4 regions of the Clostridium sp. RTP31139st1_H3_RTP31139_211217 genome follow, and region 1 is predicted to be linked to each of the others. Evidence: a T-box and tRNA genes for the amino acid it is inferred to sense, from the RefSeq annotation. Region 1 holds a T-box; the other regions hold tRNA genes.

The links. The T-box of region 1 lies ahead of metG (methionine--tRNA ligase). A T-box ahead of a tRNA ligase gene usually reads a tRNA of that ligase, here a tRNA-Met.
Region 2: it encodes a tRNA-Met, which carries the amino acid that the T-box ahead of metG (methionine--tRNA ligase) is inferred to sense. The anticodon was not compared.
Region 3: it encodes a tRNA-Met, which carries the amino acid that the T-box ahead of metG (methionine--tRNA ligase) is inferred to sense. The anticodon was not compared.
Region 4: it encodes a tRNA-Met, which carries the amino acid that the T-box ahead of metG (methionine--tRNA ligase) is inferred to sense. The anticodon was not compared.

What each region holds. Positions count from the first base shown of each region.
Region 1 covers NZ_JBCOAB010000025.1:5,487-11,468, reverse strand. Annotated here, with positions in the region: gene metG (methionine--tRNA ligase) at 194-1,822, opposite strand; gene metG (methionine--tRNA ligase) at 2,030-3,973, opposite strand; T-box leader at 4,111-4,348, opposite strand; gene ABUA17_RS11285 (hypothetical protein) at 4,392-4,727, opposite strand; gene ABUA17_RS11280 (FUSC family protein) at 4,922-5,419, shown strand; gene ABUA17_RS11275 (Na+/H+ antiporter NhaC family protein) at 5,549-5,982, opposite strand, start outside.
Region 2 covers NZ_JBCOAB010000003.1:144,795-150,776, reverse strand. Annotated here, with positions in the region: gene ABUA17_RS02725 (nucleoside triphosphate pyrophosphohydrolase) at 1-133, shown strand, start outside; gene ABUA17_RS02720 (hypothetical protein) at 409-891, shown strand; gene ABUA17_RS02715 (hypothetical protein) at 1,003-1,146, shown strand; gene ABUA17_RS02710 (SDR family NAD(P)-dependent oxidoreductase) at 1,450-2,208, shown strand; tRNA gene ABUA17_RS02705 (tRNA-Met) at 2,449-2,524, opposite strand; gene ABUA17_RS02700 (3'-5' exonuclease) at 2,785-3,954, shown strand; gene ABUA17_RS02695 (oligosaccharide flippase family protein) at 4,108-5,625, shown strand; gene ABUA17_RS02690 (linear amide C-N hydrolase) at 5,858-5,982, shown strand, end outside.
Region 3 covers NZ_JBCOAB010000017.1:60,800-66,781, forward strand. Annotated here, with positions in the region: gene nifJ (pyruvate:ferredoxin (flavodoxin) oxidoreductase) at 1-2,858, opposite strand, end outside; tRNA gene ABUA17_RS09225 (tRNA-Met) at 3,054-3,129, shown strand; gene ABUA17_RS09230 (ATP-binding protein) at 3,162-4,337, opposite strand; gene ABUA17_RS09235 (cysteine hydrolase family protein) at 4,484-5,029, opposite strand; gene ABUA17_RS09240 (undecaprenyl-diphosphate phosphatase) at 5,240-5,982, shown strand, end outside.
Region 4 covers NZ_JBCOAB010000003.1:132,826-138,807, forward strand. Annotated here, with positions in the region: gene ABUA17_RS02630 (EAL domain-containing protein) at 1-457, opposite strand, end outside; gene ABUA17_RS02635 (ferric reductase-like transmembrane domain-containing protein) at 875-1,576, shown strand; gene ABUA17_RS02640 (hypothetical protein) at 1,761-2,378, shown strand; gene ABUA17_RS02645 (hypothetical protein) at 2,466-3,332, opposite strand; tRNA gene ABUA17_RS02650 (tRNA-Met) at 3,420-3,495, opposite strand; gene ABUA17_RS02655 (MATE family efflux transporter) at 3,796-5,169, opposite strand; gene ABUA17_RS02660 (GNAT family N-acetyltransferase) at 5,506-5,952, shown strand.

The DNA of each region.
Region 1 (5,982 bases):
TTCTCTAATTTATTTTTTATTAAGAATAGTTAATATTTTCTTCAGAAATTTGACACCTAAATGACACAATTAAAGTTTATTATAATAACTGTAAAGTAGTTAAAGCATTATTATTTACCCCTAAAACCATCTTGTAAAGTTGGTTTCCTAGAGTTATTCGTCCCCCAAATGAAATAACTCTAGGTTTTTTTTGTTAATTTTTCTTTTCTTTTAATCTAGCTACTTCTTCACTAACTCTTTTTTTATCAATTTTATTAAAAAGAACTTCACATTCTTTAATTAATCCTTCTTTTTTTTCAGTAAAGCTCCAAATACTTTCATTTAATCCTATTGATACTTTTATTTTTTCACAAGTTCCTGGCATAAATGGATATAATAAATTTGATAAATTAACTATAATTTGAATACAATTATAAGTGACATCTTTACATTTAGCAGAATCACTACTTAATAAATCCCAAACCTTACTATTATCAAAATATTTATTTCCCTTTTTGCATAAATTCATTATGTCATTTAAACTATCTCTAAAATGACCTTCTTCGATTTTATCACCTATATCAAAATATAAATTCAAAATTTCATTTTTTAACTTTTCATCCATCTTTCCATTAGGTACTCTATTAGCATAATTTTTCCTAGAAAATAATAAAACCTTATTAACAAAATTATTTAGTTCTCCTACTAACTCATTATTATGTATATTTATATATTCTCTCCAAGTAAAATCAGTATCTTTATCTTCTGGTGAATTTAATGATAAATAGTATCTGAAACTATCAGCATTATATTTTTTACATACGTAATCTGCCCAAAGAGCCCAATTTTTAACTGCTGAAAAAGGCTTACTTTCAAGTTTTAGATGTTCTCCTGATATTATTCTCAAATTAGGATTTTTTATGCCAAGTCCTGCTAAAATTGCTGGGAATATTACAGTATGAAAAGGTATATTATCTTTTCCGTGAATAAAATAAACTCTTGAGTCTTCACCTTCCCAATATTCTTTATAATCCTCGCCTCTTTCTTCAAGACATTTCATACTAGCTGTTAAATATCCCATAACCGCTTCTATCCAAACGAATATTTTTTTATCTTCATAACCTTCTAATGGAACATCAACACCCCAATCAAAATCTCTAGTTACTGCCCTATCTCTTAGTCCTTCATCTAAATATCTTTTTAGTATCTTCTTTGCATTTTCTCTCCATCCATCTTGATTTATATATAATCTTTTAACATCATTCTCGAATTTTGATAAGCTAAAAAATAAATGTTTAGTTTCTTTTAAAACTGGCTCAGAATCACAGAATTTGCATCTTATATCTATTAATTCACTACTTTCAAATTCACCATTACAATTTTCACAACCATCACCAGTTGCTTCTTCTCCGCAAATTGGGCATTTTCCTATAATATATCTATCAGCTAAATATTCATTACATTTTTCACAATAAGTTTGTTCTACATTCTTTTCATATATAAAACCCTTTTTATATAATTCTAATATGAAATACTTAACCTTTTCTTCATGATACTCTGAATGAGTTTTTGCAAAAATATCAAAAGAAAACCCTAATGATTTAAAGCATTTTTTAAACTCTTCATGATATTTTTCTACAGCTTCTAATGGTGTTATTCCTTCTTCTTTTGCCTTCATTGTTACAGGAGTACCATGACAGTCTGTTCCAGAAAGAAAAACAACCTCATCCCCCATCATCCTATGATACCTAGCTAAAATATCTCCCGGTAACAAAACTGCAATTCTTCCCAAATGTAAAGGTCCATTAGCATAAGGCCATGCATTACCTATAATAATATTCATTAAAAAACCCCCTTTTATTTAGTTAATAGTTTTGAGTTATAGTAAAAAGGTCAGCAAAGCTGACCTTTTTTTCATTTCCTAAAATCCGCTTATGCCAACTTTATTCCTTAACTTATCACTTGTCACTCACTACTTTAATGAAACACCTACTCATTAACACTCGTAGGTGTAAGTTCAGTTAACTAAATCAAATATTTAGAACTTCACTTATCTAACAACGCTTCCTGTTGGTAATTCACCTGGATTTACTAACTTTAATACGCTATCATCATCTGTAGCTGCTGCTAATATCATTCCTTGTGATAATTCACCTCTTAAAGTAACAGGTTTTAAATTAGCAACTAAAACTACATATTTACCAACTAATTCTTCTGGTTTATAGTGCATTGCTATTCCTGAAATAACCTGTCTTTCTTCTCCATTTAAATCAACCTTTAATTTTAATAATTTTTTAGCTTTTTTAACTGGTTCACATTCTAAAACTTTAACTACTCTTAAATCTATTTTTTCAAAATCCTCAATAGTTATTTCTTCTTTAATTGGTTGCATTTTATATTCTTCTTTTGGCTTGTTAGCTTCTAATTGAGCTAATCTCATAGCTTCTAATTCTTCTAAAGTCTTAGCTACATCTATTCTTGGGAATAAAGCTTCACCTTTTTTAACTTCAGTTCCTGGTGTTGTTCCATCAAATCCTGATAATGAATCCCAAGTTGTTGTAGTAATATTTAATTGAGCATTAATTTTTTCACTTGTACTTGGTAAGAATGATGATAATAATACAGATGCAAATCTTAAGCTTTCAGCTAAATTATATAAAACTGTACCTAGTCTTTCTTTCTTTTCTTCATCCTTTGCAAGTATCCAAGGAGTTGTTTCATCTATATATTTGTTTGCTCTTCCTATAAGTTCAAATACATTTTCTAATGCTTCTGGAATTCTTAAATTATCAATTGCTTTTGTTACTTTAATTGGAGTTTCTATAGCTAAGCTAATTAATTCATTATCAATCTCTTCTTTAGCTGTTGGTGCTGGAATTACTCCATCAAAATACTTTTCAATCATTGCAACCGTTCTTGATAATAAGTTACCAAGGTCATTACAAAGATCCGAATTAATCTTCTTTATAAATATTTCATTATTAAATAATCCGTCTGCTCCAAATGGAATTTCTCTTAATAAATAATATCTAACTGCGTCAACGCCAAATTTATCAACTAAAACTACTGGATCAACAACATTTCCTTTAGATTTTGACATCTTTCCACCATCTACAAGTAACCATCCATGCCCAAATACTTGCTTTGGTAACTCTTCACCTAAAGCCATTAGCATAATTGGCCAGTAAATAGTATGGAATCTTAAGATATCTTTACCTATTAAATGAACGTCTGCAGGCCAGTACTTCTTATATAATTCATCATTTTCACTTCCATATCCTAAAGCAGATATATAGTTAGATAATGCATCTATCCAAACATAAACTACATGTTTTTCATCAAAAGTAACTGGAACTCCCCAGTTAAAGCTTGTTCTTGATACACAAAGATCTTGTAAACCTGGCTTTAAGAAGTTATTAACCATTTCATTTTTTCTTGATTCTGGTTGAATAAACTCTGGGTGCTCATCAATATATTTCATTAATCTATCAGCATATTTGCTCATTTTAAAGAAATAAGCTTCTTCTTTTGATTTTTCAACTGGTCTTCCACAGTCTGGACAATTTCCATTAACTAATTGTGTTTCTGTCCAGAAAGATTCACATGGAGTACAGTATAATCCTTCATAAGAAGATTTATATATATCACCTTGGTCATATAATTTCTTAAATATTTTTTGAACTGTTTTCTTATGATAATCATCAGTAGTTCTGATAAATTTATCATAGCTTATGTCCATCATACTCCATAACTCTTTAATTCCAGCAACTATTTCATCAACATGCTCTTTAGGAGTTATTCCCTTTTCTTCTGCTATTCTTTGAATTTTTTGACCATGTTCATCTGTTCCTGTTAAGAACATTACGTCATATCCATTTAATCTCTTAAATCTAGCTAAAGCATCCGCTGCTACTGTTGTATAAGTATTACCGATGTGTAACTTAGTAGATGGATAATAAATTGGCGTAGTTATATAATATGGTTTTTTAGTCATATTACTTCCTCCTCTTTTTTGTTAACAATTTATTGCTAAAAGTTATAGCTTAAAATAATAGAATCATTAATTTTAATTACTAACTAAAAACTCTAACTCCTAACTAAAAAATGCCTCTATATAGGCTTTTATACCCATATAGAGGCGTTATATACGCGTTACCACTCTATTTCATATTTATTTCACAATAAATATCTCATTAGGTGACTATCATCACCTTGCAATATAACGGTTGCTCCCGTATTACCCTAACTTTTTCAAGCTCAGATAATCAGCTCCAAGACCATCTTCATAAAGTTCAGTAACACTAGCTCTCACCCATTCTAGCTCTCTTTAGATACATTCCTTAACTACTCTTCTCTTCTATGCATTTATTAATTTTATAATATGCTAAAATGTAAAAACTGTCAAACCTATTCTATTTATTTTTAAACTTCTTTTTTATTATGCCCTCTATTATCATAAAATTTACACATATCACAATAAATAATATGAAAATAATAGTAATTATATTAATATCAAATAATAATCTTGCTATTATTATAATTGTAAATAATAACGTTCCTGTTGTACTAAAAACCTTACTAGCAACCTTATTTCCATACTCCCATTCTAAATTACTATTTTTTGCACTTCCAAATTTATATCCCCTACTCACATCAGGATATTTCGAATATTTATTTTCAAAATACCATCCACATGCCCATAATATTATTGGAACTATTTCTAAAATAACAAGTATAATAAAATCCATTTTATCCCCACTTTACTATATATTCTTAAAAATAATTATAAATCATTTTTTATTATAAAGTATGAATAATATATAAATTTATCTATAAAAATATAATTTTTAACATTTTTTGATTTTAATAAAAAATATAATATTAAATAGTGAAATTTGACTATTTCTTAGATATAATATCTAAAGGGATAGGAGGCTTAATTATGGAAAAATTTCAATTTCCTAAGGTTGGACTTAGAACAATAAAATCAGGTATAGCTGTTTTTCTATGTTTGTTACTTTTGCCTAACGAACCTTTTTTTGCTTGCCTTACTGCAGTAATTTGTTTACAAGATACTGTTTATAACTCAATTCATATGGGTATAAATAGAGGTGCAGGTACTATATTAGGTGCTAGTTTTGGCTTAATATTTTTATTCTTATTTAGATCATTAGAAAATCATATATCTAATACTTACATATCAAAACCACTTATATACTTAATTATTGCTATAGGTATTATCTTAATGATTTATCTATGCAATATTCTAAAAAGGCCAGGTGCTATAAATATAACATGTATTGCATTCCTAGGTGTTACTACAGCTCATGCTTATAGTGATCCCTTATTTTATGCAACTAACAGAATAATAGAAACATTGCTTGGAATAGTAATTTCAATATTAGTTAATAAACTTATAACACCACCACCACATAAATAATTGGAATTTTATAATAAAAAAATTTAAATATAAGTGTATCTACATTATAGATTAAAACTATCAAAAAAGGGTTATGCTTCTGCATAACCCTTCTAATATATAGCCCTCTTTATTTATTTTTCTTATTGCTTAAGCTTCTTCAACCTTCTTACCGAATATTTGTACTCCTACATATAATGCTATTAATGAAATTGGCAATACTATATATATTGGAACTCCAAATCCCGATGGAATATATCCAAATAATATAGTTACTGCTGCAACAAATAGCGAATACCATATTTGTGTCTTAACATGTTCAATATGATTGCATCCAGCTCCCATTGAAGAAAGTATTGTTGTATCTGATATTGGTGAACAGTGATCGCCAAAGATAGCTCCTGTTAATACCGCACTTGTACAAACTACTACAAATGACATATCTGGATTAATTGAATATGCTAATGGAATTGCAAGTGGCATTAATATACTCATTGTTCCATATGCAGTTCCTGTAGAGAATGAAATTACTGCCCCTAAAATAAATATTAAACTTGGTAATAAGAATGCTGGTATTGCCCCTT
Region 2 (5,982 bases), on a different contig from region 1:
CATTATGGAAGTTTTATTTGGACTAGCAGATAATATTGGATATAGTGAAGAAGATTTACTTAATAAAAGGCAAGAAAAGTTAAAAGAACGTGGTGGATTTAAAGAAGGAATTATATTAAAAGGTGTTAAATAGAAAATAAATCGATACGATACCTAAAAGAATGTTTAATTTGAAACAAGATATTAAACAATACAAAGAACTCTACTAATAAATTATAAGGTAGAGTTCTTTGTATTTTAATTTAAAAGAAGTTCAGTTACTTTATAAAGAAAATAGTATTAATACCTATTATTAATTATATAGATAAGCATAAAGACTACTCCATATGAGTAATAAAATGAAACTTTTTATTCATATATTATATAGGATTTTATTTGCAATAAGATTTTATTTAGGGGGTCAAATATATGAAAAGATTGCTTATTGTTGGAATACTAGCTACTTTAACTTTATTTGCAGGTTGTTCAAGTGCTACAGAATTACAAGAAAATGAAAGATACAATTCACCAGAAATTGAAGAAGCTGAAGATGGTGAGATAGAAGAATCAAAAGAATCAGAAATCAATATAAATGATTTTGTAATAACAGGGCAACTACAACAACCAGACAGCATGGGCACTATATATTATCAAGCTACATTAACAAATAATAGTAGCTATCCAGTTAAGTATGCAGATTTTAAGTATAATATAACTAAGGATGGTGTCAAAGAAGGTTCTTATTTAACATTTTCAGATACAATATTAGCAGGAGAAACAAGTAGTATTAGTGAATGCTTTGGTAGTGATGATATGGAGTTAATTAGCATTGAATTAACTCTAGTAGATGCTGAAGGTAATGACATTTATGTTGAATATGATGTTAAGCTTAATCAAATGGAAATATGGTAATAAAATAAATAGAGCAGTAAAAATAAAGGGTATATAAATCGTTTATAGATCTTATTAGATATATTTATAAATAAAAATAGTATATAATAGAATTAAAAGAAGTCATTTGTTGTGGCTTCTTTTAATTTTTATGTTAATAAATGTGGATTCCACATTGTTGAATTTTTTAATAAATATTATAAAGATTCTCAAAATGATAAGATTGATGGTGAATTTAATGAAGAGTTTTTTAGGTTTGAAAAAGTAATGAAATAAGTATACCTAAGTTAAGGCGTTACAATTTGATTATTAAGTTTATACAAGCAATTTTAATATATTGACTTTTAAAGGGGTGTCTAAAATAGACATACCTTTAAGATATACTTATTTAAACAATAATTTTAAGCAAGGATAATAAAAGATTAATCAGCAATATAAAACCTTATAGAATATTTAATAGAAATTAGTAATTTGAAATTTTTTACAATTAATAAAAAACATGATAAAATTATAACTATAAAAATAATATTTTTATTCAAAATAAAAGGATAATAAAGAGATGCAAATGGAGGGGATTATATGTTAAAGAACAAGGTAGCTATTATTACAGGAGGTAACTCAGGGATTGGAGAAGCAACTGCACTATTGTTTGCTAAAGAAGGTGCAAAGGTTGTAATAACTGCAAGAAGAAAAGAACAATTAGAAAATGTTGCCCAAAGAATCAGGGGCTTAGGTGGAGAAGTATTAGTAGTAACTAGCGATATTTCTAAAAAAGAAGATTGTAAAAATGTTATAGATGAAACAATAAAAACATTTGGTAAATTAGACATTTTAGTTAACAATGCTGGTGTACTAGATCATGCACTTTTACCTATTGAAGCTGTTGATGAAAATGATGTTAATTTTGTAATAGATGTTAATACAAAAGGAACTATAAATATTACAAATGTAGCTGCTAAGGTAATGTTAGAAAATAAAAGTGGCGCAATTATTAATGTAGCATCAGTTGCTGGTGTTTATGGTTCTGGAGGAGCTGTATATTGTGCTAGTAAAGGAGCAATAATTGGATTAACTAAAAATATTGCATTAAGAATGGCTAAAGAAGGAATACGTTGTAATGTTGTGTGCCCTGGTTCAGTAAAAACACCAATGTCTAAATCAGAAAATTTAGCTAATATGAATATGGATATGATGAATGCTATGATGGCTCATGCAGATTTAAAGCTACCAGTTTGTGAACCAGAGGATGTAGCTAACACTATAGCTTTCTTAGCTAGTGATAAGGCTAGAGCAATAACAGGACAAGTATTAGTAACTGATTTTGGTGCAAATTTATAATAAAATAAAAGTTAATTATTAAGCTAAGTAAACTTATATAATGAGTTTTATTATTAGGGTAATATGAAAATAGTAAATAAGTAATACATTTAAAAAGCTAGAAAATATTAATTAGTTTTCTAGCTTTATATTATTTTATATGAATTTTTGAATAAATTGTTTTTAATTTTGAGTTAATATGAATTTATTAAATACTTATACAAAAAAATAAACCTTATAAAATATAAGATTTATTTTTCTTGGTTGCGGGGGCAGGACTTGAACCTACGACCTTTGGGTTATGAGCCCAACGAGCTGCCAACTGCTCCACCCCGCGATATTATGTCTTGCAAACTTGTTTTGCTTAACTTGTAGGTTAAGTATAACTTTATAATTACATATAGTCAAAACTGCATTATGCCATATTAAGCCTTTAGAGGACAAGAAGTAGTTTAGAATACTAAATCTAGCTATATGCTATCAATATAACAACTTTTAAGTATTAATGATTTTTTAATATAAACTATGTGATATAATTTTTAATATATTTAAATTAATATAGTAATAAATTTATAAAATTAGAATAGAGGTACAAGTATGATAAATCCCAAAAGAGAGTGGAGAAAGTTTGAATCATTGGAAGAAAAAATAGAAGTTTTAAAAGAATTAAAACTAATTAGCCCTAAGGCAAATGAAGTTAAAACTTTATATTATAAAGGTGCATATACAGAAAATGCTGTAGAATGCGATGTTGTTGGAATAGTTGATAATAATGAAATAATATTAGATATAAATGGTGAATTACATAGCATACACCCAGATTACTTATTAGATATGCAGAAAAAAGAAAGATTCATAATTGTAGACATAGAAACACCAAGAAGCTTTAGTCCAGCTGATGGAATAAGAGAAGTTGCTGCAATAGTTGTAGAAGATTATAGAGTAATTGATAGCCTTCATTTAGCAATTATTAATGATGAAGAAAAATATAAAAATGGATATGGTGATGGCTTAGATGCAATTGAAGAAAATGAAGAGCTTAAGTCAAAATTCAAATCATTAATTAAGAAGTATAAGTGTCCTTTAGTAGCACATAATGCAAGTTTTGATAGAAACTTTTTAAGATATTGGGGCTGGGTTGAAGATAATCAAGAATTTTATTGTAGTATGAATACAATAAAGCAAAAAGAAATATTACCTTCATATAAGCTTGTTAATTTATTAGAACATTACAATATTAAAAAGGGACAGGCTCATAATGCATTACAGGATGTTTTAGATTTATTAGAGCTATTAAAAGTTATTAAGCCTGAAAGATGGTCAGCTTTAGGTACACCAACATCAGCATCAGTTGCAAAGAAAAGTAACAAGGATAGCAAGAGTAGTAATGAAGCTAATGGTGCTAAGCAAGCTAATGGTGCTAAGCAAGCTTCAGCTCCAACAGCAAATAGATTTAGAAAGTTTGCAAAGGATAAGGAGCAAGTTGCAGAAGAGAAAAAAATGATTGAGTTTGCTAAGGAAAACTTAATAAAGGATATATTTAATAAAAAGAAAATAGTCTTTACTGGTGATATGTCTAAAAGTAGAGCAGAAATGAGAGCAACAGCTATAAGATATGGAGCTGATTCACCAACTAGCATAAGTGGAAAAACTAATATGCTTGTAATTGGAGAAGGTGCTGGAAAGAGCAAGTTAGAAAAGGCTAAAACTCTAGGAATAGAAATAATTACTGAAAAAGAGTTTTGGGATATTATTAATAAAAATTAGTTTTATTTCTATGTAATGAAATTTAATTTAAAATATATACCAGAAAATATAATTATTAAATTATTATAAACTTTAAATTCATCAATTTAATATAAGTAATTTATTGTAAACACTTAACATATAGTAGCAATATAATAAGTTAAGAGGTACTGTATGGAAAATAAAACAAAGAATTTATTTATAAATGCAATATTATTATCAATTACAATGATGATAATGAGGAGTATAGGAGTTGTATTTAATGTATACATATCAAATGAAATTGGTACAGAGGGGATGGGATTGTACAAGCTTATTGGAACAGTGAGTATGATTGCAATAACTTTTGCAACTTCAGGAATAAGTTCAGCAGTAACAAGAATTGTAGCAGAAGAAATGTCAAAGCAAGAGTACAATAATGTAAAATATGTGGTGTTTAAAGCATCTACAATATGTGGAGTATTGGGAATAACAGCTTCTATTATATTATTTGCTTTTTCTAAAAATATAGCTTTAATATTTTTAAAAGACACAAGAGTAATACTTTCAATAAAAATATTTGCAATAAGCATTCCTTTTATTTCAATATCATCATGTTTAAAGGGATACTTTTATGCTGTTAGAGATATATTCATACCAATAACAACTCAGCTTGCTGAAAAGTTTATACAAATTACAGTAATAGTATTATTATTACATTCAGCTGTATCTATAAAATTAGAATATGGTTGTGCAGTTCTTGTATTAGGAAGTGTTATAAGTGATATTTTATCTTGTTTATATGTATTTATAGAATATAAGTTGGAAAAAAGGGAAATTAAGTATTTAAGTAATGTACAAGGAAATACAAAAGGGTTGATTAAAAGGTTATTTAAAATATCTATACCTATGGCTACTAGATCCTACCTAATGTCTGCATTTAGTACAGTGCAAATGATATTAATACCATTATCTCTTGTAAGGTTTGGAATGTCTGAAAGTGAAGCTATAAGTGCATTAGGTGGAGTTATGGGAATGGTTTTTCCCATAATTATGTTTCCAGCAACATTACTCATGTCTTTAGCTAGAGTTTTGATGCCAGAGATTTCTAGAGCTAAGGCTATTAATAATAAGGAAAGGTTAAATAGTGTAATTACTAGAAGTATTGGTTTTACAAGTATAATAGGTATTATATCTTTCTTTATATTTTTTACATTTTATAATCAATTATCTATATCAATTTATAACAGAGAAGATATAGGAACGTTTTTTAAAATGCTTTCTTTTATAATTCCATTTATGTATATTGATATGATTATGGGTGGTATTTTAAATGGATTAAATGAGCAAGTTAAAGTATTAGAATATCAAATTATGGAGTCTGTATTAAAGATTTTAGGTATATATTTTTTAGGGTCTATAAAAGGAATAGAAGGCTTAATTATAGCAATGTCTATATCAACTATTTTTAGTTTTACAGTAAGCTTTATTAGAGTAGTTAAGGTTACTGATATTAAAATAGATTTATTAAAGTGGGCATTCATGCCTATAATCTTTGGTTTAATATCAACTATATTTGGAAAATTAATATGGAATTTGCTAGCTTATAATACTTTATTAATTGGAGTAAACACAATAATAGTAATTAGTTGTGTTGGAATTGTTTATTTTATATTATTAAAAACTTTTAATTGCATAAAAATAAGAGATTAATTAAATGAATGTGTATAATACTATTTATTTTATTAAATAACAAAGAATATATTAATTGTTAGTATACAAATGATGTATTTTAAATGATGAATGTTTATTATATAGTTAATGAAGCAGCACTTATGATTAGATGATATAAGTGCTGCTTTAAAATTTGTAATTATAAAATAACAATATCAGCTGTTTATTACATATATTATTTATATAAAATAATAATTTAATGAGGTAATTCATGGACAATATCAATGAGGTATCAAATGCTATGAACGGTGGATGTAGTTCTATGAGTTGGACTACAGAAGATAATAAACATTTATGGGGAAGAAACTTCGATTTTAATTGTATTGCTGAAGAAAG
Region 3 (5,982 bases), on a different contig from region 1:
TCCTTATCTTTTAATATTTCTTTTGCAATTTCATCACTACATCCTTGTAATGCAGTTTCTAATTTTTCTGCCCTTTCTCTAGATCCTTCACCTATGTCTTTATTATTTAACCAATCTTCCATTGCTTCTTTTGCATTACTACATAAATTTTCATCCAATGCTTTCTTAATATTAGAAGCAATTCTTTCTCTTATTGTCTTTGCCCCCATAAACATTCCAAGCCCATATTCTGCATTATCCTCAAATAATGAATTAGCCCATGCAGGCCCATGACCTTCTTGGTTCTTTGTATATGCTGTTGCTGCACCTGAAGATGCCCATATTGAAGAACATCCTGTTGCATTTGCAATTACCATTCTATCTCCAAATAATTGAGTAACTAATTTAGCATATGGTGTTTCTCCGCAACCTGCACATGCTCCTGAGAATTCTAAAAGTGGTTGTTCAAATTGACTTCCCTTAACTGTATTCTTATTCATAGGATTCTTCTTATTCTTTATATCCTCTACAGCATAATTCCAAGCTTCTATTTGATCATGTTGGGAATCAAATGGTTTCATAATAAGCGCTTTACCTGGTGCTGGACAAACTTCTGCGCAGTTAGAACATCCTGTACAATCAAGTGGTGTAACTCCTATTGTATAGAAATAAGGTACATCTCCCTTAACACCTTTAGCTTGAAGTTTTTTAAAGCTTTGTGGTGCATTCTTTAATTCATCTTCTGTAGATAAGAATGGTCTAATGCATGCATGAGGACATACATATGAGCATTGATTACATTGTATACATCTCTCTGGAATCCATTCTGGAACATTTACTGCTATTCCTCTCTTCTCATATTTAGTAGTTCCATGCATAAAAGTACCATCTTCTATATTATTATTTACAAAAGCTGATACAGGTAAATTATTACCTTCAAGCTTATTCATAGGAATACATATATTTTTAACAAAGTCAGGAACAGATATATTTTCTTTTTGTTCATCTCCAGTAGCTGATTTCCATGATTCTGGCACATCTATCTTAACTAATGATTCTAATCCCTTATCAATAGCAGCATAATTCATATTTACTACTTTTTCACCTTTTTTACCATATGAAGTAACTACTGCTTCCTTTAAATATTTAATAGCTTCATCAACTGGAATAATATTAGCAAGCTTAAAGAATGCTGCTTGCATTATCATATTAATTCTTCCTCCAAGTCCTATTTCTTGAGCTATTTTTACTGCATTTATTGTATAGAAATTAATATTATTTTTAGCAATATATTTTTTCATTTTAGCTGGTAATTTTTCATCTAACTCTTCTTTAGTCCAAATTGTATTTAATACAAATACACCATTTTTTCTTAATCCTTCCAAAACATCATATGAATATACATATGATTGATTATGACATGCTACAAAATCTGCTTTATCTATTTCATAATGAGCCTTTATTGGATTTTTACCAAATCTTAAATGTGAAATAGTTATTCCCCCAGATTTCTTTGAATCATACGCAAAATAACCTTGAGCATACATATTTGTATGATCACCAATTATTTTAATTGCGCTCTTATTAGCTCCAACTGTACCATCTGATCCAAGTCCCCAGAACTTACATGCTGTTGTTCCTTCAACTGCTACATCTATTTCTTTGTCAGATGCTAATGATAAGTTAGTTACATCATCAGTAATTCCTATTGTAAATCCATTCTTTGGATTATTACTCTTTAAATTTTCATAAACTGCAGCTATATCTGCTGGATATGGATCTTTAGAACCTAATCCAAATCTTCCCCCTATTACCTTTGGAGGGTTATCCATTTCATTTACTGCTCTTAATACATCTAAATATAGTGGTTCACCAATTGATCCTGGTTCTTTTGTTTTATCTAATACAGCAATTTTTTTAACTGTACTTGGAATAGTATTTAATAATCTTTCAATACTAAAAGGTCTATATAACCTTACTTTTACTAATCCAACTTTTTCACCTTTATTCATTAAATAATCAATTGTTTCTTCTACAACTTCACTTACTGCTCCCATAGAAATTATAATTCTATCGGCTTCTTTATCTCCATAATAATCAAAGCAATGATATTCTCTACCTGTTAATTCTGTAATTTTACTCATATATTCTTCTACAACAGATGGAATATCGTCATAATACTTATTTAGTGATTCACATAATTGGAAGTATACATCTGGGTTTTGCGCTGTACCTCTAGTTACTGGATGACTTGGATTTAATGCATTTTTTCTAAACTTATCAATTGCTTCACAATCTACAAGGTTAGCTAATTCATCATATTCTAAAATTTCTACCTTTTGTATTTCATGAGATACTCTAAAACCATCAAAAAAGTTTACGAATGGGATTCTGGCTTTTATTGCTGTTAAATGTGCAACTGGTGATAAATCCATAACTTCTTGAACAGATCCTTCTGAAAGCATTGCACATCCTGTAGCTCTTGCAGCCATTACATCTTGATGATCACCAAATATACTTAATGATGAAGTTGCAAGTGCTCTTGCTGCTACATGAATTACTCCTGGTAATCTCTCTCCAACCATCTTATACATATTCGGAATCATAAGTAATAATCCTTGAGATGCAGTATATGTAGTTCCTAATGCTCCACTTTGAAGTATTCCATGAAGTGCTCCTGCTGCTCCTGCTTCTGATTGCATTTCTACAACTTTAACTGGCTCACCAAATATATTTTTCTTTCCTTGTGCTACCCATTCATCTACATGTTCAGCCATTGGAGATGAAGGGGTAATAGGATAAATGGAACTTACTTCAGTAAATGCATAAGAAATATATGCAGCTGCAGTATTTCCATCCATAGTTTTCATTTTTCTCATATTTTTGCCTCTCTTTCATTAGTTTTTAATTTTATACTTTAGGCTTTTATCAATTAATTTTTTCATTCTTTATTAGTATTGAAAAAATGTAAAATATTATGTATATTACTTTTAAAGTTTTTTTACTTTTTTTAACAGATGTATTGACTGCATAATTTTTTAGTTTTATACTAATAATATAAATAAAGATATCAACGCGGGATGGAGCAGTCGGTAGCTCGTTGGGCTCATAACCCAAAGGTCGTAGGTTCAAGTCCTGCTCCCGCAACCACAAAAAGGATGTCATATGACATCCTTTTTTATTTATACTAATGAATTTACAGACATAATAAATTGTTTTGCTACTCTATTAGATCTACCACTACTTAATGCTGCCCACTTAATTGCTTCTCTTTTTAATGTTTCCTTTGGTAAATTAATATTATAAATTTCAGCTAACTTATATACTGTATTCAAATAATCATTTTGATTACCTACTGAAAAAGTCAATGTTACTCCGAATCTTTCAGCTAAAGAATGTTTTTCTTCAACTGTTTCTCTAGCATGAATTTCGTCTCCTTGTCTATCATTAAACCCTTCTCTTATTAAATTCTTTCTATTTGATGTTGCATAAATTAAAACATTTTTAGGCCTTACCTCTAAACCTCCTTCAATTAATGCTTTCATATTTTTATATTCATATTCAAACTCTTCAAAAGATAAATCATCTAAAAATAAAATAAATTTAAGACCTCTATGTTTAATTAAAGATAAAATATTGTTTAAATCCATAAAATCTTTTTTATTTAATTCAATAACTCTTAATTTTTTATTATAATATTTATTTAAAATAGCCTTTACTGAAGAGGATTTTCCTGTTCCACTATCACCAAACAATAATACATTATTGCAAAGTTCACCATTTATAAAACTTTCTGTATTATTAATTAAAATTTTTAATTGCATTTCATTTCCGATTAATTCATCAAAAGTAATTGGATCACAATTTTCTATTCCTATTAGCCCCTTATTTTTGTCCCATTTAAATCCTTTATAATAATTCATAATACCAGCACCATTTTTATAATAAAAATCTACTAGTAAATTTCCTATGGTATTTATATCTTCATTATATTTAAAAATATTAAAAATTGGATCATTATCTGAAATTTTATTATCATTTAGTGTACAAAACTCTTCTGAAATATCAAATAATCTTTTAATTACTCTTATATCATTTAATGCTATATTAAATAAATTTTTATCAATTTCATTACCAACTTTTTCTGATTTTATTGTGAATAAATTTTCATCTTGTCTTACTAAATAACATAAATACATTTTAAACAAATCACCATCAATAGGTAAATCCAAAGCCTTTTCTAATAACCTATTTAAAATATATTGATGTTTATCATAATTATCTTCTTCCAAATAACTTAACACTTCAGATATAATTATGTCATCATTTAAACTATTAAATAAAATAAACCTCTTCATTCTTCTCACCCCATTAAAACAAAATTAATTATATAATATATTTTTATCCATTTTTATTCAATAAAAAAGATATAGAGTATTTATTTAATACTCTATACCCATAATCTATATCCTTAATACTCTTCTTTAATAATACCTACTTTTATCTATTTTCTATTTATTACTTTTACCTGTATACCTTCCATAACATCAAACGCTTTTTCATGTAATTCTTCATTAAATCCCGCACATAACTTAGCATCAACTAAAATTTCTGCATTAGTATATTGTGATTGAAACATTACTACATTACTTATTACACAAATATTTGTTACTACACCGATAATTTCAATACAATTAATATTTTCTCCAAGTTTTTCACTTAATTCAATTATTTTACTAGGTGAAATACCAAATGAACCCTTATTTATATGAATTGTATTTTTATTATTAATGAATTCACTAAGTTTTCCATAAAGTTCATGTCCTTCAGTATTTAAAATACAATGTGTTACAGGTAAATTCTTACCTTCTCTAGTTGCTAAATAATCCTCTGTATGAGTATCATATGTAAATACTACTTTATCTCCTTTTGACAAATAACTATTTACCTTTTCATATATTCCCTCTTCTATTTCTTTAGCTTTTTCAAATCCTAATGCTCCATCTACAAAATCCTTTTGATAATCTACTACAACCAATACTCTTTTCATTATCCATCCTCCTAACTATAAATTAATTAAATATATTTTACCATAACACCTATCTAAATGTTACTTCTGTATATACACTTATTTTTAAAAATTACATATTTATTTTCTTAAAAATTTCTGATATTTAACTTTTTTACCTTTATTAAAAGGTTAATCTTTTATATAATGGTAAAGTAATAAATTATATGGTTAAATTTTGGAGGTAATTTAATGGAATTTTTAGAAATTATAAAAGCCATAATTCTCGGTATCGTTGAAGGGGTAACCGAATGGCTTCCTGTTAGTAGTACTGGTCACATGATTTTAGTTGACGAATTTTTAAAACTAAATGTTTCAAAAGAATTTATGGAAATGTTTTTAGTAGTTATCCAGCTTGGAGCTATTTTGGCAGTTATTTTATTATATTGGAAAAAGATTTTCCCGTTTAAATTTGATAACGGTGTTAAAGTTGAAAAAGATACAATTATAATGTGGGTTAAAATATTAATTGCATGTGTTCCTGCAGCTATCGTTGGACTTTTATGGGATGATTATTTAAATGCTTTATTTTATAACCCAACTACTGTTGCAATTATGTTAATTTTATTTGGTATTCTATTTATTGTTATTGAAAACTACAATAAGGATAAAAATCCTAAAATAAATAGTTTAACAGAAATAACATATACAGTTGCCGTAATGATAGGTTTATTTCAATTAATAGCAGCTGTTTTCCCTGGTACTTCTCGTTCTGGTGCAACTATAATTGGTGCATTATTAATAGGTGTTTCAAGAACTGTAGCAGCTGAATTCACTTTCTTCCTTGCTATTCCTGTTATGTTAGGTGCAAGCGCATTAAAACTTGTTAAGTTTGGATTAAAGACTGGTTTTGTTATGACTGGAAGTGAACTTACTATATTATTAGTTGGAATGATTGTTGCATTTATTGTGTCAATTCTAGCAATTAAATTCCT
Region 4 (5,982 bases), on a different contig from region 1:
CATATGTAAATTTTTTCCCATTTAAATAATTTAAATTTCCATATCTAACTTCATTAATATCACCATATATATATATGTATCGATTATCAAACTGTATATGATTATCAGAATATATTAATTTAGAATTTTTATTTGGTATATTATATAATCCCATTAAAATATCTATTTCTTCATTTTCTAACATCTCTATTGCAGTATTAATATTAACATCTACATATTCATAATCTATATTTAAATTAGAACATAAAGTATCTAATAATTCATGATAATATCCATGAACATTCCCTTTTTTATCTTTATAATAATAGGGATAATATGAATAATATCCAACCTTTATTTTTCTCTCTTTGTAATTAGACTTCATATACATGAAATATGTATCTTTATAAAAAAAACAATTTATACCACAAATAATAATTAATATAGAAACAATTATAAATATTCCTTTTTTATTCATTCTCATCACCCAATCAACTAATAATATTGTTAACTATTATCACTTCTATAATATTCTTTCGACAAGTTTCGCAATCTTTACTTTTATTATTTTACTAAAATCATATTCTATTTCAACCCTTTTGACTATTTTTATATCTTATTTTTATTTTTTAATCATTTACAATTTTATAACCTTAATTATGAACTTTCATTTGCAACTTAAATCATTTAAAACATAAAGAAATTCTTATTTATAAATAACGTTTTTTAATGAATATTATTAATATCAATATTGAAATTTCAATTTAATTCTATATTTGATTTCTCCATAAGTTTTATTTGAAAATATATATCAATTGAAAATTATTATTGATTGAACTCTTTACTTAAGATATACTTAATTTAATAAAAAAATACTTTTATAAAGGAGAACTATATGAATTTATTAATTTCTTTATCTTTTACTATTTTAATAATAGGAGTTGGACATGCTTTTATAAAAAAGCACTCTAAATTTTGTTATATTTTAGCTACTATAATATCTATAATACTAATTACAATTTCATATACTGGTGCTATTGCTAATATCCCTGAATTTATAAGATTTTATATATTACCACTATTTACAAATAGTGCTTTTGCAACATCATTATTTATAGTAGTTATGTATACTGGTGCATTAAAAAATGGTAGTAAGCTTATGAAGCTTTTATTTCCTATAAGAGCTGAATTATCAATAATTGCATGTATTCTTACTCTTGCTCATAATATAATTTTTGGTAGATATCACTTTGTTGCGTTATTTACTAACCCAAAATCAATGTCATTTAATATGCTTTTAGCTGCAATAGTTAGTTTAATGTTAATTGCAATTATGCTTCCACTTATGATTACATCTTTCCCTAACATAAGGAAAAAAATGAAGTACAAATCTTGGAAAAACCTTCAAAGATTTGCTTATGCTTTTTATGGATTAACTTATTTTCACATAATGCTTATAATGATGCCTATAGCTAAAACTGGTAATACTAAATATATTATAAATGTTTTAGTTTATAGTGTTGTTTATTTAACATATGCTGTACTTAGAATTAATAAAGCTTTATCTAAAAATAAGAAACTAGCAGTACTGTCTTAAAATCTGAAAAATTCAAAAAACCTATGTGCGGATAAGAATAAATTTTGAGGAAAGTAATTAGATCTTACTATGTATGTCTTTTTACTTTCCTCTATTTTTTAACATATTTATATTACAAATTATTTAAAAATATCCATAAATATGATAATATTATGCTAGTTATTACTAATAAGGGGGAACTATTTTGAAAAATGATGATGCCATTTATAGTTATGTAGAAAGAAAAATGATTGATTCTAATACTAATAAAATTACTTTCGATCCTAATAGACACAAAAAGAATGACATATTTACAGTTAGTGACTTGCTTAAAAAAATCTTACTTTATGGTTCTATAATTTTAATAATATGTGGATTTACCTTTTATCCCACTATCGCTAAACATAACAAAAAAACTCAAGATTTTATTGTTGAAATCTCATCTATAGTACATGAGTCTAACGATATTATGAATACAATTATTACTGAATATAATAACAATAATTTTTCAACTGATTATAAAACAAGTCTACAAAATAAACTTACTATTTTACAAAGTAATAATTTAGATGATTATACTACTTCTAAATATGGTACTTTAACAATAGCAACTACTCAAATATTAAATAATACCATAGATAGTATTAATATAATTTTATACTCTTCTACCGCTGATTCTTATAACTCCGGCGCTTTAAATGCTAACTTGAAATCTTATAAAGATAATATTGATATTTATAATAAATCTCTATTTCAATTTTTTGATGATAACGGAATCTTCTATAAAATTAATAGTGATGGCTCATATACTTATAATCTATAAATTTACATTTATCTTAATAAACGCCAAATAACAGGGCTGTATCAGATTGAATTAATAAATTCAATCTGATACAGCCCCATTTTTATTTTAATTTCTAAATAAACCATCTAATTTTAAATCTAATAAATTAGCAAATAATGATAAAGTGTTATTAGTTGGAATAACATTATTATTAATGTCTAATATCTTTCCAAGACCATATTCAGTATATATATCAACTGTTGGAAAATTATTTTCATCTCCTAAATTACAGATAATATCTGTTTCTTTTAAAGATACAATATTATTATCATTAGGAGTTACAAATTCATAAAGTCTAGTCTTATAATTATGTCTTAAGACCTTTACTTTATCAGTAACTTTAATTTTATTAGTTTTATTATTTATATCATACTTTGAAATAGATGAAGCTATATTATTAATTACAAAATAATCAACATTTCTCTTATAATCTACCCTTTCCTTAAACTCTGCTAACCTTTTTAAGTTTAGGTTTATATCTACAGGTATTTCTTCCTTTTTTAAATTATCAAAGGCTTTTTTTATGTAAGACAATTCTTCAGTTCCATTTAGTTCTTTTGATGATATATCCATACAATTTCTATAAATATCTTCAAAATAATTAAATGGTAATGCATATTTAATATTATTTAAAATCAAATATACTTTAAATTTAGCAGAGCTATCACCACTTCTAAATGAGTAATTTATATCAACTAATAACATTTCATTTAAATCTTCTGTATAAAATGTTACTTTTTCAATTCCATTTCTATATTCTGCTGTATAATTTTCATCTTTAGATAATGCTTGTGTATGTTGATTTATTATATATGTACCTTTAAATCCAAGATCATCAATTGAACCTACTCTTAATGATGTCTTTGGTGATAGTTTTTTTAGGTTAATATATGGTCTATTTTCACATAGATTATTTTCTAGTATTATTCTCACAGCTTAATCTCCTTACATAGTTGAATTTAATTTTATTTATAATTTATACAAAAAAATAAATCTTATAAAAATATAAGATTTATTTTTTGGTTGCGGGGGCAGGACTTGAACCTACGACCTTTGGGTTATGAGCCCAACGAGCTGCCAACTGCTCCACCCCGCGATATTATGTTTTGTAAGCTCTCTTGCTTAACTTGTATCCTTAGTATAATCTAATAAGTATTTGTAGTCAAAGTTGAATTATGTTGTATTATGGCTTTAAAGTGTAAGAGGTAGCTTAGAGTCTTAAATGCAAGCAGATAATACTAAATATCATTTAGAGCTCCAATCTATTATTTCAAGAAATAAAGTTGTTTACTTCCATACAATGTTTATCAAAGATTGAAGGTAGTAAAAGAAATACTTTAAACATTTCTTTTACTACCTTTATAATAGATAACCCTATTTCATAAAAATAATATTATTAAACAATCTTCTTTTGAGAAACCCTCTTAGTACCTATATTCTTAAACTCAACATATATCATTAATATTGATACAGTTCCTGCAATAAAGTCAGCAATAGGACCAGAATACATTATTCCATCAATTCCAATAAATAAAGGCAATACAACTATTAATGGTAACAAAAATAAAATCTGTCTTGTTAAAGAAAGAAATATACCCTTCTTTGGTTTTCCTATAGCAGTAAAGAAATTAGATGATATAGGTTGCAGACAATTTAAAAATGTAAAAAATAAAAATATCCTAAAATACTTCACTGCAAAAGTATAATAAACTTCAGAACCTGAACCAAATATAGATACTATTTGCCTTGGTAAAAACTGAAATGCAAGAAAAGCTACTACTGATACACCTAAACCATAAGATATAGCTGTAGTATATGCCTTTTTAACTCTATCATATAGCTTAGCTCCATAGTTAAAGCTTACAATAGGCTGTAACCCTTGAGAAAGCCCAATTACTATTGACATATAAATTTGATTTACCTTTGTTATAATTCCTGCACATGCAAGTGGTATTGACTCTCCATATACAGATAATGCGCCATAATATGTTAAAGACTTATTCATTACAATTTGTACAATCATCATTGCAAGCTGATTAAAGCATGGTGCTGCACCTAATGAAATTATTTTACTTACAAAATTCCACTTCGGTATTAAATGCTTCTTTTCTATTTTACCTGTTTTATATTTTAATAAATATCTTAATACTAAAAATGCAGCAAAAATTTGTCCTATAATTGTTGCTAATCCTGCTCCTACCATTCCCATATTAAATCCAAATATAAATATAGGGTCTAAAATTATATTAATTATGGCTCCAGATAAATTGCATAACATGCTATATTTAGGACTACCATCTGCTCTAATTAAATGTCCCCCACCTGTAGAAAATATTAAAAATGGAAAACCTATTGCAGTTACTCTTGTATAATTCTTAGCATAAACTAATACATTATCAGGTGATCCAAAAAATCTAAGCATAGGTTCCAAAAATATCTGAATTATAATACATAAAACTACCCCTGAAAGAAAAAGTAATAATGCAGAATTTCCTATATAATATAATGCCTTTTCCTTTTTTCCTTCACCTAATGTCAAATTAAAAGCTGATGCTGCTCCAATTCCTAATAATAAAGCTAAAGCAATACATGAGGTTGTAAGTGGAAATGTTATGTTAGTTGCAGCATTCCCTAATTCTCCAACACTTCTTCCAATAAAAAATTGATCTACTATATTGTATAATGCACTTACAAGCATTGCTATTATACTTGGAATTGCAAAATTTCTTAATAATTTATTTATTGTCTGTGTACCTAAATTATTCTTCATTTTATTTTCCCTCGCCTTCATATTCTTTTGCTTTTATATATTATTTGTAAAACACAGTTTGTTTATAAACAAATAAATATAATATTAAGTTTTTTGATGATTTAATCATTTTTCATTATCCTTGATTTTACCAACTAATAATCATTATACCAAATATAAAATTATAAAGCATATTCCTCATATCTCATACTTTTAATTTTTCTACATCGAATTAAAAATTTACTATTTAAAACAAATAATGGAGTTATTTTCTATTTTATGTTAATATTCTATTAAATAGTTGTCAAAATTATATTATTGTATAATTAATGGGAATTTATTGAGGAGATAGGAAGAATGAATATTAGAAAAGCAACAAAAAAAGATTTATCAAGAGTATCAGAAATATATGTTTTTAATAATAGAGTGAATTATTGGCCAATTTTTAAAGATGATGGCTTTTCTTTTGGAGAATTACAAGTAGTTACTATGGTTGATAATTATTTTGGAAAAGATGAAATATTAAAAAATATATTAGTTTATGATGATGGTTTAATAAAGGGATTTATTGAAATGAAAGAAAGAGAGATTTGTAAAATATATGTAGATACTTTTTTTCAAAGTAAAGGAATTGGAAAAGAACTTATGGAATATGTAATTAATGATTATGATGCTAATAATCTTTGGGCATTAGAAAAAAATGAAAAGGCAATTTCTTTTTATATAAAACATGGATTCAAATTAACTGGTGAAAAAAAATTTGAAGAAGGTACTACTGAATATTTAGTTCATTTAACTAGATAAGTTTTAATTTATCAAATAGATCTTATGAAT